One region of the Bacillus cereus group sp. MYBK79-1 genome, then DNA from elsewhere that is predicted to be linked to it. Evidence: riboswitches for the same ligand, from Rfam matches in the RefSeq annotation. Region 1 holds a riboswitch; the other holds the start of a gene.

Region 1 (7,799 bases):
GAAATTATCGTTTCTAACCGAAGCAACGTAGAAAAGCTAAAGCAATTACAAGGGCGATATGATGTGTCTACTACAACAGATTGGAAGCAGCATGTTACATCTGTTGATACGATTGTTTTAGCAATGCCACCTTCTGCACATGAAGAATTATTAGCAGAATTATCTCCGTTACTATCGAATCAACTTGTCGTAACGGTAGCTGCTGGCATTGGTCCATCTTATTTAGAAGAAAGACTTCCCGTGGGGACACCTGTTGCTTGGATTATGCCAAATACAGCTGCTGAAGTTGGCAAGTCTATCTCCCTATATACAATGGGACAATCAGCAAACGAGATGCATCAGGAAACCTTGCAACTGCTTTTAAGAGGCATTGGTACTTCGCAACTTTGCACTGAGGAAGAAGTTCATCAGCTTACTGCCGTTACTGGAAGTGCACCAGCTTTCCTTTATTACTTTGCTGAAAGCTTAATTGAAGCAACAAAAAATTATGGAATCGATGAAGCAACTGCCAAACACCTTGTCATTCAAATGATTTCTGGCTCTGCTTCTATGCTTGAACAAACGCAAGATCCAGCTAACCTCCGCGAACAAGTAACAACACCAGGTGGTTCCACGGCTGAGGGTCTCAAAGCTTTATATGAATATAATTTTTCAGAGGGAATTCAAAAAGCAGTAGAAGCAACAAACAAAAAAGCTAGGGGGAAATAATATGAATTTAACAAGTTTAAAAGACTATACAACATTACATAACGGTGTAAAAATGCCTTGGTTCGGTTTAGGTGTTTTTAAAGTAGAAGATGGTTCAGAAGTAGTTGAATCTGTAAAAGCAGCAATTAAAAATGGCTACCGCAGCATTGATACTGCAGCAATTTATCAAAACGAAGAAGGCGTTGGACAAGCAATCCGTGAATCAGGTGTTTCACGTGAAGAATTATTTATTACATCAAAAGTATGGAATAGCGATCAAGGGTATGAAACGACACTTCAAGCATTTGAAACTACATTAGAGAAATTAGGTCTAGAATATTTAGATTTATATTTAGTACATTGGCCTGTAAAAGGGAAATATACTGAATCATGGAAAGCGTTAGAAAAGCTTTATAAAGACGGCCGTGTTCGTGCAATTGGCGTGAGTAATTTCCATATTCACCACTTACAAGACGTATTTGAAATTGCTGAAATTAAGCCAATGATCAACCAAGTGGAATACCACCCACGTTTAGCACAAGAAGAGCTACACACTTTCTGTAAAGAACATAACATCCAGCTTGAAGCTTGGTCACCATTAATGCAAGGCCAACTGCTAGACAACCCAATATTACAAGACATTGCAACAAAATATAATAAATCAACTGCACAAATTATTTTACGGTGGGATCTACAAAACGAAGTTGTAACAATCCCTAAATCTATTAAAGAGCATCGCATTATTGAAAATGCAAATATATTCGATTTTGAATTAAGTGCTGATGACATGAAAGCAATTCAAGCTCTAAATGAAGATCGTCGCGTTGGTCCAGATCCAGATAACTTTAACTTCTAATAGAAAAACCACTGCCATATGCAGTGGTTTTTCCATTAAAGAAAACTGAAAATTTAAACTATATACCATTCGGTTGACACTTCATTATCCAAGGTGTAAGATTTTGAATTATCAAAGAAACACAAAAATTAATAAAATTTATTCGTTTACTCATTGTATCAAGAGAGGTGGAGGGACTGGCCCTTTGAAACCTCGGCAACAGGTTCATTTTGAATACTGTGCCACTTCCTGCAAGCTTTATGCTTGAAAGATAGAATGAGGGACTTCGTTTATATACGGGTGCATAACTTGTACGTAAAAATCCCTCTTTCTCAATATGAAAAGAGGGATTTTTTATTTTTCATTTCCCTCATCATCATCCAAACTTAATTATTTAGGAGGAAAATCAAATGAAAAAGAAGTTTGTACCCGGTATTGCATCAGTTGTAGGAGTAAGTATTTTATTAACTGGTTGCGGTAGTTATAAAAACGAAGCAAGCGGAGCAAATGCAAAAGACGAGGCGCCTAGTAAGCAGGTTTTAAACTTATCTTCACCTACTGAAATACGAACAATGGATACAGCTCGTGCTACAGATACTGATTCTGGTCAAGTAATGAGAAACGTATTTGAAGGTTTGTATAATCTTGGTGAAGGTAACAAACCTGTTCCTGGTGTTGCAAAATCTCATGAAGTAAGTGGCGATAAGACGAAATACACATTCCACCTGCGAGATTCAAAATGGTCAAACGGCACTCCTGTTACAGCGAAAGACTTTGTCTTCGCTTGGCAAAGAGCTGTTGATCCAGCAACAGCCTCTGAATATGCATTTCTATTCTTTGATATTAAAAATGCATCAAAAATTAACAACAAAGAACTTCCATCCGATCAACTTGGTGTAAAAGCAATTGATGACCATACGTTTGAGGTAGAATTAGAACGCCCTGTTCCGTACTTTATTAGCTTAACAGCGTTCCCAACATTTCTACCAATTAACGAGGAATTCTTTAAAGCACAAGGTGATAAGTACGCTTTAGAAGACAATACAATCTTGTACAACGGAGCTTTTACACTAAGCGATTGGAAGCACGAACAAAGCTTTAAATTCAAGAAAAATCCTACCTATTGGGATAAAGATACTGTCAAACTGGAAGAAATCAATTTTAACGTCGTAAAAGAAAAATCTACAGAAGTAAATTTATTCGAGTCAAAACAATTAGACCGTATAAAACTAACATCTGACTTCGTTGATAAATATAAAAAAGATACCAACTTTAAAGAACGTCCGAACGTAGGGGTACAGTTTCTACGTATGAATCAACAAAATAAAGTACTTCAAAACGTTTCTGCACGCCAAGCAATCGATCAAACAATTGATCGAAAGTCCTTTGTAAATACATTATTAAATGACGGCTCTACACCTACCTCTAGTCTCGTGCCGAAAAACTTTGCAAAAGGACCTGACGGAACAGACTTCCGTGCTGCAAACGGCGATTTAACAAAGGTTGATACAAAATCTGCACAAGAATTATGGAAAAAGGCGAAACAAGAACTTGGATCTGAAAAAATAACGTTAGAACTATTAACAAGTGACGGTGACCTTGAGAAGAAAACTGGTGAATTCTTAAAAGGACAACTAGAAAAGAATTTAGATGGCTTAACAGTGACGATAAAACCGCAACCACGTAAACAACAAGTTTCACTTTTATTAAAAGGTGACTACGAAATTGGAATTGACGGCTGGAGCCCTGACTTTGCGGATCCAATTACATTCCTTGAGCTATTTACAACGAATAACCCTTATAACTTAGATCATTATTCTAATAAGGAGTTCGATGAAACAATAGCAAAAGTGAAAACAACTTTAGCCGGTGATGAAAAAGCTCGCTGGGAAGCATTACTAGCATCCGAGAAAATATTATTTAAAGACTCTGTTATCGCTCCTCTTTACCAAAAAGGCGAATCTTATTTAGAACGTTCTTATGTGAAAGGAATTGTGCAAGTAGACTTTGCAGGGCAATTAAACTTCAAGTGGGCAAAAATTGAAAAATAAAGTGAAACGTTAATCAGTGGGATCTTCTTCCCACACCGATTATTTTTTTAGAAAAACATATTAAAAGTAGGTTCCCCAACACGAGGGAATCTGCTTTTTTAATATATTATTCCAAGAAATTAACAATCTATTTTTATTATTGACATATAGTTCTTTCCAGTGTTAATATTCTAAATAATCAAAGAAACGAAATATTTAACCATCAAAATATAATGTCTTCTACGCTGAAACATATAACGATAGATTATAGTTCAGCATGTATATACATATAGAACACCTGATTACCTAAATGCACATATCTATAATAGGTTTTCTCTTCTTCTATAGTTACACTTCAAGACACGGACATTATGACGTTACGAACAACACATTTAGGGAGGAACGAACAATGAAGAAAAAAGTTGTACCTGTTGTTGCATCTGTTTTAGGGGCAAGTCTATTACTAACTGCTTGCGGGGGAAATAAGGATACTGCAAGCGGAGCGAAAGCAAATGATAAAGCACCTGATAAACAGGCAATTAATTTATCATTCGCTTCAGAAATTCCAACAATGGATGTTGCAAAAGCAACGGATGGGGAATCCATGAACGTAATGCGAAATGTTTTTGAAGGTTTATATGCAATGGGAGAAGATAATAAACCGATTCCTGGTGTTGCTGAGTCGGTTGACATTAGTCCCGATAAAACAAAATATACATTCCACCTGCGTGATTCAAAATGGTCAAACGGTACTCCTGTGACAGCAAAGGACTTCGTCTTCGCTTGGCAACGTGCCGTAAACCCTGATACAGCAGCTGAATATGCATTCTTATTCTTCGATATACAGAATGCGAAACAAATAAACCAAAAACAATCGCCAATTGATCAACTAGGGGTCAAAGCTCTTGATGATAAAACGTTAGAAGTACAACTAGACCGTCCTGTTCCCTACTTCTTAAGCTTAACGACATTCTCAACATTCTTACCAATTAATGAAGATTACTTAAAATCTCAAGGCAATAAATATGGTTTAGAAACAAATCATTTAATTTACAACGGTGCTTTCACATTGGATAACTGGAAACACGAGCAAAGCTTCCAATTGAAGAAGAATCCTAACTATTGGGATGCTAAAACTGTAAAATTAGAAGAAATCAACTTCAATGTCGTTAAAGATAAGTCTACAGAAGTTAACTTATATGATTCTGGACAAATTGATCGTGTTGCTTTAACTGCGGAGTTTGTTGATAAATATAAGGGCGATCCAAACTTCAAAGAACGCGCTGAAGTTGGCATTCAATTCTTACGACTCAATCAAAAAAATGAAACATTAAAAAATCAACATGCACGCCTTGCTATTAACGGAGCAATGAATAAAAAAGCATACGTAGAAACAATTTTAAATAACGGTGCTGTTCCAGCTGAAGGAATGGTTCCTGCGAAATTCGCAAAAAGTCCAGAAGGCAATGACTTCCGTAAAGAAAATGGAAACTTAGTCAAAGATGATGTGAAAACAGCGAAAGAGAACTGGAAAAAAGCGAAACAAGAACTCGGTACTGACAAAGTAACAATCGAGCTATTAACAAGTGATAATGCTTTAGCTAAAAAGACTGGGGAATATTTAAAGGGTGAACTAGAAAAGAATCTAGATGGATTAACAGTAAATCTAAAACCACAACCACGTAAACAACAGTTGAAACTGCTATTAAGTGGTGACTATGAAATCGGAATTGATGGCTGGGGCCCTGACTTCGCTGACCCAATTACATTCTTAGATTTATTTACAACAGATAGTGCTTATAACTTCGATAAATACTCTAACAAAGAGTACGATGAGCTAATCCATAAAGTGAAAACAGATTTAGCTGGCGATGAAAAGGCGCGCTTTGAAGCAATGAAGCAAGCTGAAAAAATCCTATTACAAGACGGTGCTGTCGCGCCTTTATACCAACAAGGTCGCTCTTACTTACAACGCTCTTTCATTAAAGGACTTGTAACAACTGACTTCGGCGGTGAATTTAACTACAAGTGGACAGAAGTTGCAAAATAATAAATAAAAAGGTATCCAATTGAAGGATACCTTTTTATTTTATGCTTCTTTAATTATAGAACTACTTCTCTTTACGATCCCTTTTATACATATGGTAATTCCTGCTACCAATTTTATAACTAGTACAATAAGTAATAATACGATAATATTTCTCTCTCCATTAACTTCACCAAATATTATTGTATGAGAACCTTTTGTTACGGGAAATAACCCCTAATCTAGTGATAAATATTTGCGTATCAATAATAAGAAGACAAACAAAACGATTATCAATTTTCTTCATAGCTCTCTTTTTGCATCGAACCAAAACTCATCATAAATATAAACATAAACATCAAATATGTTCTCCACGTCAAAGAAGGTATATGTCCTGACCAAAGATAGCTAATTAAATAATTAATTCCCATAATACAAGACGATATTACTAAACTAATACTTATTAGTTTCGCATATTTGAGCATATCTTTTCTCCTTACTTTTCTATCTCTTCAAATTGCAGATTTACCGGTTCTTCTAGTAGTGTTTCATAAAAGTTTTCAGCCAAATCTGTTGAAGGAATTTTTTCATCTACTTCATCAAATCGAATACTATCTAGCCACACACAGCCTTCTCCTGATAATAAAACACCAAATGCAATACCAAGCGCTCCTTCTTTTATATCTAATACAACCGAGTACGATTGCCAGTTATTCGTATTTTTAATTGGGCGATTTTGCATATTATCCATAGCGAGCGGTTCTGTATCGTTTCCGTCTACTCGCATCCACACCCCTGCCCAATCTCTTACGTTCTCACTCTTAACAAATGCTGTAAAACGTAATCTTTTACCTACATATTTATCGGCTCGGAAGATTTGCATTAATGTTGAAAATCCTCCATGCGTAACATTCTCTTTTGCTTTTATGTATGCAGATACTTTTCCTTGATGGACAACTTCATAATCTAACCCCATCTCATATTCAGCAGGATGACTTCCACTTAAGACCCACCCTTTCGGTATACCTTTTTGCATTGAAACACCCTCTCTTTCTATATAAAATGACTGGAAATACTTTCGATATTTCTTCGGTGGCAATTGAAACATTCTTTTAAAAGCTCTCGTAAATGCCTCTTGTGAGGAAAAACCGTATTGCACTGCAATATCAATAACAGCTCTCTCCGTTGACACTAAAACCTGTGCAGCATGAGTTAACCTTCTCTTTCGAATATAATCCGTTACACTCATCCCAATATACCTTTGAAAAATACGATGAAAATGGTACATCGATACCGCACTGTGAAATGCCACTCTGTCTGTTGTAAGCTCCTCATGTAAGTGATCCTCTATATACTCAATTGATTTTTTTATCATCTCTTTATATTCTTCATGCATTTTAGTACCTCCTCACAACCTTAATTTACCATATACATACAAATCAGTTTTGATTTAAATTGTGGATTAAGCTTTGTGGCTACAAGTTAATAATTTATTTTCAACACATACATAATTACATATTTTTTGGAAAAACTTGTATAGAACCAATTTACATAAGGAGGAATTTATAATGAGAATTTTACTATCAGTTTTATTAGCGCTTATGCTAGTGCCTGTATTAACAGGATGTAAAGCTCCTGCAAAAGAAGATACAACTTCTGATAAGAAAACGACTGAAGAAGCAAAAAATGAGGCTCCTGCAGATTTAAAACTTAACTTCAATGAATTTAGTTTAGATGCAGACTATCAAGATACGAAGAAAGACTATGAGGCTGATTATAAAAATGGAGCAGCTGATAAGAAAATGGAAGCAAAGCTTGAAGACCACAAATCAAATGCAAAGTTTACAGGTGACGAGGCTATTACAAAATTAAGCCCACTTCTACAAGAATTAAAATTTGATAAAGATACTCCTGACCAAGAAGTAATCGATCAAGTAGTAAACGTATTCAAACTTGATAAAGACTACCAAAAATTTGATTTAGAAGTTGTCTTCTCTGATGGAACGAAAAAAGAATATAAAAGAGAAATAAAATAAAGAAGTAGGCGATTGCCTACTTCTTTATTTTTGCATATCTTAAATCTGGTTTCGATCCAACATAATATTGAAGACCTGATACTGATCCTTTTTGTAAGTAAGAATCAGAAGGGAATATAATTGGAATTAATGGTGAATCTGTAAACATAATATCTTCTGCTTTATGCAATAAGTCAAAACGCTTA
Region 2 (7,799 bases), on a different contig from region 1:
CAAACATTCCAACTAATTCATGATTTACTTTAAGAGGTAAATATACGAGAGAGCGCATCGTATTTTCAAACACTTCATCTCCCGGAGCCATACCTGTTTTCCAATCAGTCACAACAACAGTTTCCGATATCTCTTCAAACTCCTTATACAGGTCAGAATAATTAGAAATATCACGGCGTACTTTTCCGTCCTTTAATAAAAGGGTCCAATTCTCTTCATCTTTTGCCCATAAAACATATGCCTGTATTCCTAGAAATCCTTTCAGTGATTGTTTCATCTGCTGTAAGTTTCCGGCAGATAATCCATGACTTAATTCCGTCGTAATAGAAAAAAGCTTATATAATCGTTCTTTTTCCACCCGTATTTGTCTAACGAAAGAGCTAATGATACAAATTGCCACAAGCGGGAAAAAGAAGAATAGAACCATGATTTCATCTATCACGCCATGATATCGGTAATCTAACATATGTATAAGTGAGGAATACAGTAAACAAAAACTCAAACTCAAGAGTACTAATATATTCTTTTTACGCCACTCTTCTAGTGGATAGGGCTGTGGAAGAAGTATGATTAAAAGATCGTAAAATAAACTGTTAAACAGGCAAAGAAACGCGCCGAATAAACATAAGATTATGAATTTTTCATATACAGCTGACAGATTCATTCCAGAAATAAAAAAAGAGAAACATCCACTGGCAAACCATTCTGCTAATACGATACTAAGAGCAAGTTGCGCACAATTAAATACCGTCCTTTGCATCGGTAATCGGCAAAACAATTGGATACTTAACATCACACCCACACATGAAACAACTGTTATATACATTCCAAACTGCCAATTCATTGTATAAATAAGCGTAAGGCTAAGTGTAATTCCACCTCTCCAAATACGGATAGGAAAATACTCAGTAATTCCCATAAACATAATTAACAACAAAAGCAGCATAAGATGGGAAGGCATTTCAATTAAAAATAAGGACATCATAACAGCCATTAAACCAAGAAAAGAGATAGAATAAATATAAAAACTAGCTACTTTCTCTCTCATAGAAGTAAAATCTATCTTTCTCAAAACGATCCCTCCCTCAAAAGTTTATTATCATCATTATCTAATAAAAAACCGGCACTGGCAAAATGAGAATGTTCCCATTAGCCAATCACCGGCTGTGCGCTGTCCCTTAGAAGGGATGACACAATATTAGTATAAAACAAGCCTCCCTATTCTACTACCCATCAAATGTTATATTTGTAAATATATTCTATACCTATCCTATAGAACTAAAGATGTACATGAATCACTTTCATAACAAAAAACTCCCTTCAAAAGACGAAGGGAGTTTTTTACACAATTATAAAATTTCGTTCACTAAATGATACACAAGGTGAAATATCTCTTTATTTCTATATTCATTATAACAAAAAGATACATAACTAAACAGACTTGTAATAAAAACCCATAAAAATTAATATATGGTTATACAGTATTTTTACTGTATGATGATTTTAAGCGATTCCCCTTAAAATCAACTTACTCACATACCTTTATACAGTAATTGTTCCCCAATTTCTGTATATCAAAAAACCTTTCATTTATTTGAAAGGTTTTTTTGAGCTTGCACATATTCTTCTTTCGTATTCACATTTATAAACCAATCTACATTCGCTTGTACATCTTCACCGGCAATATATTTCACATTACATTGCGATAGAAGCTGGCCCATACTTCTTTTTTCTTCTTGAAGCACAGCATAAATTTTCTCTTTCACACGGTTATGGTACGCTGCAAGTAACGGTTGTTTTCTTCCATTAATAATAGGTACAACCGCATCATATTCATTGCTCGTTTGCTCTAGTAAAATGGTAAACCATTCATGCGAAACATTCGGCGCATCGCAAGGCATAATAGCATACCAATCTGCTTCTATATATTCCATTCCTGATACAATTCCAGCAAGTGGTCCATTTCCTTTATAATGCGGAATATCTTCTATAACAGGAACTTGTACGAGTTGCTCTACTCGCTCCTTTATATCAGTATGACTAATGACTACAACTTCTTGGAGCGCACTTGTCATCACTTTCACAATATGCTCAATAAAAGTACTACCTTGCCAGCTCGCTAACGCTTTCGGCTCACCGAATCGACTCGACATACCGCCTGCCAATACAATTCCAGCATACTTACTCATTGGCGATGCAGCTCAAAGGTAATATGACCTAATTCCGGTAAAATTAATTTATTCATCGCAAGACGAACTGCTCCGCTAGATCCTGGCATGGAAAAGACAACTTTGCGTCCAATTGTACCGCCGATTGCTCTACTTAACATCGCGCTGCTTCCGATATCTTCTAAATAACTAATCATGCGGAACAACTCACCAAACCCGACAATTTCTTTATGTAATAACGCTGACACTGCTTCAATCGTCACATCACGTTTCGTAATACCAGTACCGCCATTTGTTAACACGACATCGACATCTTCCCTATGATAACCAGCTAACACTGCTTGCTGAATACTTTCTTTATCATCTTTTACAATTTCATAAGAGGTCACTGTATGCCCTGCTTCTTTTAATAATTCATGTAATAGTTGTCCACTCTTGTCCGTCTCTTCTGTACGTGTATCAGAAATCGTCACGATCTTGCAACGCACTTCTTTTGGTGCTTGTTTTTTATGTTCGGTTACGCTCATTTTTCATCTTTCCTTTCATTTAACTTTGTAAAATTATGTATAAATTAAAGAATTCAATATGATACAATATAAGCATATTTATCCATATAAAGGAGCTTTACATGATTCAAAATATAAAACGATACGTACCTATTATACCATTCCTAGTTATATTATCCCTTTTTCAATGGATCGCTTACGGGTTCGATATTAACTTTTAAAATTGTATGTGCTTATGCCGAATGATGGTATTCGTTACTATTTGACTAGCACAACCATTCCACTTGCCCTTGCCTACCTTGTAGATTTTGTATGGAAACAAAACCAAATTAAAGGAGGTAAACATGAAAAATAGTACAATTTATACACAACTATTATTTTTCATTTCTTTATTAGGGCTATGTTTTTCTTCTACCGTTCATGCTGAAGAAAAACATACGAATGTTATACGAGTAAATATAACAAATTAGATTGAATATAAAAATACGCCTGAACAAAAATTAACTCCCACACTTGAAACAAATTCTGCTGAAATCCAGCTCTATCATAATAATGGTAATCCCATTAAAACAAACATCTTAGAATCCTCTCCTAAAACAAATTTATATTTATTTGCGGTCTCTAATTATTATATAAATAAAATTAGCTATAGAGACTATTACTTCTCAGAAACGAAAACAGAAAGTATAGAAGCAGTTCAAAAAGAAACTATACGCACTTTAGAAAAAATTGCACACTCCACTTCATATACTACTGAGTCCTTTCAAGCAAGTAGAACTTATAATTACTCTTTTTATTCTGGGGCTAAATTAACAACAACTATTACATTTAGTCAGAACAGTTCTGACGCAGATATTAACGGAAAAGTAGGATCTGTGTGGGACATTACAGCATCTCATACTATTAAAAACACAGTTATAAATCCACCTTTTATAAGCTGGAATACACAATTATCTGTACCTTATTCATCTCAAAAGTTAATAAATTATGAACCAGATTCCACTATGCTTCCACTATTCTTTTTTCGAAATTTAACTGGATTCAGTATAAACAGCAACTCATTATTAAGTGAAAACTATGGCAGTTGGACGCTGGAGAAAAACCTATTTAACCCTGTACCCAAAACAGCTCAAATGAATACAAAAATTAGAACTTCAAATACTGCAGGAAATTTAGGTTTACAATTAAGCCACACTTACGTACGTGCTGGTGGTACTACTCACTCTACAGGAATAGTTTCCACATATATACCAGATAGATGATGCTATGCAAAAATTTCTTGATAAGGAGATTTATTCACTATGGAACTTTATAAAAAATTAACAACAACATTCATCCTCTTATTCGTCGCTTCCATTACTGTTGGCTTTTCTCTAAAAGGCGCAATTCCATACGCTACATTAGTAAGCATTATATTCGCAACCCTATTTTTACTAAGCAGTGCCTTTTGCGCGGGTAAAGCACGTCAAATGAAAGGTTGATTACATATGTTCAAGAAGAAACCAGTCCTTTGTAAATCATGTGAAAAGGAAATACAAACATATGAAAAAGCATGGATTCATATGCCATTTCCGGCAAGTGGTATGACAAATGTGAGAAAGTACATTGAGCTAGATGGAGAAGTTTATTGTGGTTCTTGCATCCAAGTGGTAAATAAAACAAAATAAAAAAAGCTTTGCGCTCACGGCGCAAAGCTTTTTTTCATATATTATAGACCAGCTTGCTCTTTTAAAGCTGCAGCTTTGTCTGTACGTTCCCATGTTAGATCTACATCAGTACGTCCGAAGTGGCCGTAAGCTGCTGTTTGTTTGTAAATTGGGCGACGTAAGTCTAGCATTTTAATAATACCGGCTGGGCGAAGATCGAAGTTGTTACGAACTAGTCCTACTAGTACGTCTTCAGATACTTTACCAGTGCCGAACGTATCAACTGAAATTGATACTGGTTGTGCTACACCAATTGCGTATGCAAGTTGTACTTCTGCTTTGTCAGCAAGACCAGCTGCTACGATGTTTTTCGCAACATAACGAGCTGCATATGCTGCAGAACGGTCAACTTTTGTTGCATCTTTACCAGAGAATGCACCGCCACCGTGGCGAGCGTATCCACCGTAAGTATCAACGATGATTTTACGTCCTGTTAAACCAGCATCACCTTGTGGTCCACCAATTACGAAGCGACCAGTTGGGTTAATGAAGAATTTCGTTTCTCCATCCATTAATTCTGCTGGAACTACAGCTTTAATTACATGCTCTTTTAAATCGCGATCGATTTCTTCCCATGTAACATCTGGATGATGCTGTGTAGAAATTACGATTGTATCTACACGTACAGGTTTACCATTTTCATCATACTCAACTGTAACTTGCGTTTTTCCATCCGGACGTAAGTATGATAATGTCTCATCTTTACGTACTTCAGTTAAACGGCGAGCTAATTTGTGAGCAAGCGAGATTGGAAGTGGCATTAACTCTTGTGTTTCATTACATGCGAAACCAAACATTAAACCTTGGTCTCCTGCACCAATTGCCTCAATCTCAGCGTCAGTCATTAGACCTTCGCGTGCTTCTAGCGCTTGGTCAACACCCATAGCGATGTCAGCAGACTGCTCATCGATAGATGTTAAAACTGCACAAGTTTCTGCATCGAATCCGTATTTTGCGCGTGTGTAACCAATGCCTTGAATTGTTTCACGAACGATTTTTGGAATATCTACGTAAGTAGAAGTCGTAATTTCCCCCGCTACCAATACTAAACCAGTTGTTACAGTTGTTTCACAAGCTACACGTGCATTTGCGTCCTTTGATAAGATCGCATCTAAAATTGAATCAGAAATTTGGTCACAAATTTTATCTGGATGTCCTTCAGTTACAGACTCAGATGTGAACAGATGACGTTTCTTTGTCATGTGGTAAACCTCCCTACAGTAATTGTATATATTGTACGGAACTCATCCTTAATTTGCCACAAACTGCGACATACATTTATTCTCCCACACAAGCATACAGAAAAACCTTTCCTACTTTACATAGAGGAAAGGTTTAATTTGCTACTTGCATACTGCTTTTTGCCCTTTGCTCTTATCGTTCGAGACCGTTAGCCTCGCACAGGTTTTAGCACCTATTCACCTGTATTTACCACTACAAATGAGGTTGCTGGGCTTCATCGGGCCTGTCCCTCCGCCAGCTCGGGATAAGAGAGTATCCGTCCCAACCTATACTAAAGAAATGATATTCATTTGTCAATTAATATTCACATTTTCCTGAAAGTTTTTCTCAATACGCCTGAAATGAAATATTAATAAGGAAATAATGCATTCACACAAACAAAAAGAAATAAATAGTATACATTATTTATATAATTGTGTTATACTCTTGTTGGGGATTACGAGAAATATTTCATTAAATGAAAAGGATGGTATATAAATATGAGTACTGTGAATGTCCAAATTGGTTTACACGAATTATTGAACGGAAGCAATGCACAGATTCAACTAAGTGTTCCGCAATTAGTGGAAAAAGTATTAATGCGAAATGAAGGGAAATTAACTTCTACTGGTGCCGTTTCTGCTTCAACTGGAAAATATACAGGACGTTCTCCTAAAGATAAATTTATTGTGAAAGAAGCATCGGTTGCTGACAAAATTGCTTGGGGAGCAGTGAATCAACCGATTTCTGAAGAACATTTTAATAAATTATATACTAAAGTTTTAGAATACTTAAAAGAAAAAGAAGAGTTATTCGTCTTCAATGGATTTGCAGGCGCTGACCGCAATTACCGCCTACCAATTCAAGTTATTAATGAATATGCATGGCACAATTTATTTGTACATCAATTATTCATTCGTCCAACTGAAGAAGAATTAACAACTCATGAATCAGAGTTCACAATTGTTTCTGCACCGAATTTCAAAGCTGATCCAGCTGTTGACGGTACAAACTCTGAAGCATTCATTATGGTTTCATTCGAAAAACGTATCGTACTAATTGGTGGTACAGAATACGCTGGAGAAATGAAAAAATCAATCTTCTCTATTATGAACTTCTTATTACCTGAACAAGATATTCTTTCTATGCATTGCTCTGCAAACGTAGGTGAAGAAGGCGACGTAGCACTATTCTTCGGTTTATCTGGAACAGGTAAAACAACATTATCTGCTGATCCAAACCGTAAATTAATCGGTGATGATGAGCATGGTTGGTCTGATAACGGTGTATTCAATATTGAAGGCGGTTGCTATGCAAAATGTGTAAACCTTTCTCACGAGAAAGAACCACAAATTTTCGATGCAATCAAATTTGGATCTGTTTTAGAAAACGTTATCATTAATAACCAAACGCGTATCGCAGACTATAACGATACTACTTTAACAGAAAATACTCGTGCTGCATACCCTATGCATGCGATTGACAATATCGTACTGCCAAGTGTTGCTGGACACCCAAATACAATCATTTTCTTAACTGCTGATGCATCTGGCGTATTGCCTCCAATCAGTAAGTTATCAAAAGAACAAGCTATGTATCATTTCTTAAGTGGTTACACTAGTAAACTAGCAGGAACAGAGCGCGGCGTTACATCTCCGCAAGCAACATTCTCAACTTGCTTTGGTTCACCATTCTTACCACTTGATGCATCTCGCTATGCTGAAATGCTTGGTGAAAAAATCGAGAAACACGATGCGAAAGTATTCTTAGTAAACACTGGCTGGACTGGTGGCGAATACGGCATTGGTAAACGTATGAACTTAGGTTACACTCGTGCAATGATTCAAGCAGCGTTAAGCGGCGAACTTGCAAAAACTGAAACAGCTAAACATGACATCTTCGGTCTTGAAGTTCCACTTCACGTACCAGGTGTACCTGACGAAGTGTTAATGCCTGAACAAACTTGGGCTGATAAAGCTGCTTACAAAGCGAAAGCAATCGAGCTTGCGAGCGAATTCAAAGAGAACTTCAAAAAGTTCGACAGCGTTTCTGAAGATATTATTAACTTAGGTGGTCCAATCGCTTAAGTACAAACTTTCTGTTGGAATAACCCTTTTACTCATATGAATAAGTGTCGTGTAACCGTAAAGTTCCGCGTACTCACCGACAAAACCCAATGCGGCTTAACGGTTATACAC

What was found. A riboswitch is a leader RNA that binds a small molecule or an ion and turns the genes downstream of it on or off. The one in region 1 is predicted to bind S-adenosylmethionine.
Positions count from the first base shown of each region.
Region 2: another riboswitch for S-adenosylmethionine. It lies ahead of metK (methionine adenosyltransferase); the one in region 1 lies ahead of ACTFOB_RS23170 (peptide ABC transporter substrate-binding protein).

Region 1 is NZ_JBQAEO010000020.1:34,031-41,829, reverse strand. It holds gene proC (pyrroline-5-carboxylate reductase) at 1-708, shown strand, start outside; gene ACTFOB_RS23175 (aldo/keto reductase) at 710-1,543, shown strand; SAM riboswitch class I at 1,696-1,800, shown strand; gene ACTFOB_RS23170 (peptide ABC transporter substrate-binding protein) at 1,933-3,573, shown strand; gene ACTFOB_RS23165 (ABC transporter substrate-binding protein) at 3,962-5,602, shown strand; partial or broken gene ACTFOB_RS23160 (hypothetical protein) at 5,642-5,885, opposite strand; gene ACTFOB_RS23155 (hypothetical protein) at 5,872-6,063, opposite strand; gene ACTFOB_RS23150 (helix-turn-helix transcriptional regulator) at 6,075-6,974, opposite strand; gene ACTFOB_RS23145 (YusW family protein) at 7,147-7,614, shown strand; gene ACTFOB_RS23140 (peptide ABC transporter substrate-binding protein) at 7,631-7,799, opposite strand, start outside.
Region 2 is NZ_JBQAEO010000002.1:380,966-388,764, forward strand. It holds gene ACTFOB_RS06695 (sensor histidine kinase) at 1-1,072, opposite strand, end outside; gene ACTFOB_RS06700 (molybdenum cofactor guanylyltransferase) at 1,587-2,189, opposite strand; gene ACTFOB_RS06705 (MogA/MoaB family molybdenum cofactor biosynthesis protein) at 2,186-2,695, opposite strand; gene ACTFOB_RS06710 (hypothetical protein) at 3,019-3,144, shown strand; gene ACTFOB_RS06715 (hypothetical protein) at 3,550-3,936, shown strand; gene ACTFOB_RS06720 (hypothetical protein) at 3,976-4,155, shown strand; gene ACTFOB_RS06725 (hypothetical protein) at 4,162-4,341, shown strand; gene metK (methionine adenosyltransferase) at 4,383-5,582, opposite strand; SAM riboswitch class I at 5,752-5,873, opposite strand; gene pckA (phosphoenolpyruvate carboxykinase (ATP)) at 6,102-7,688, shown strand.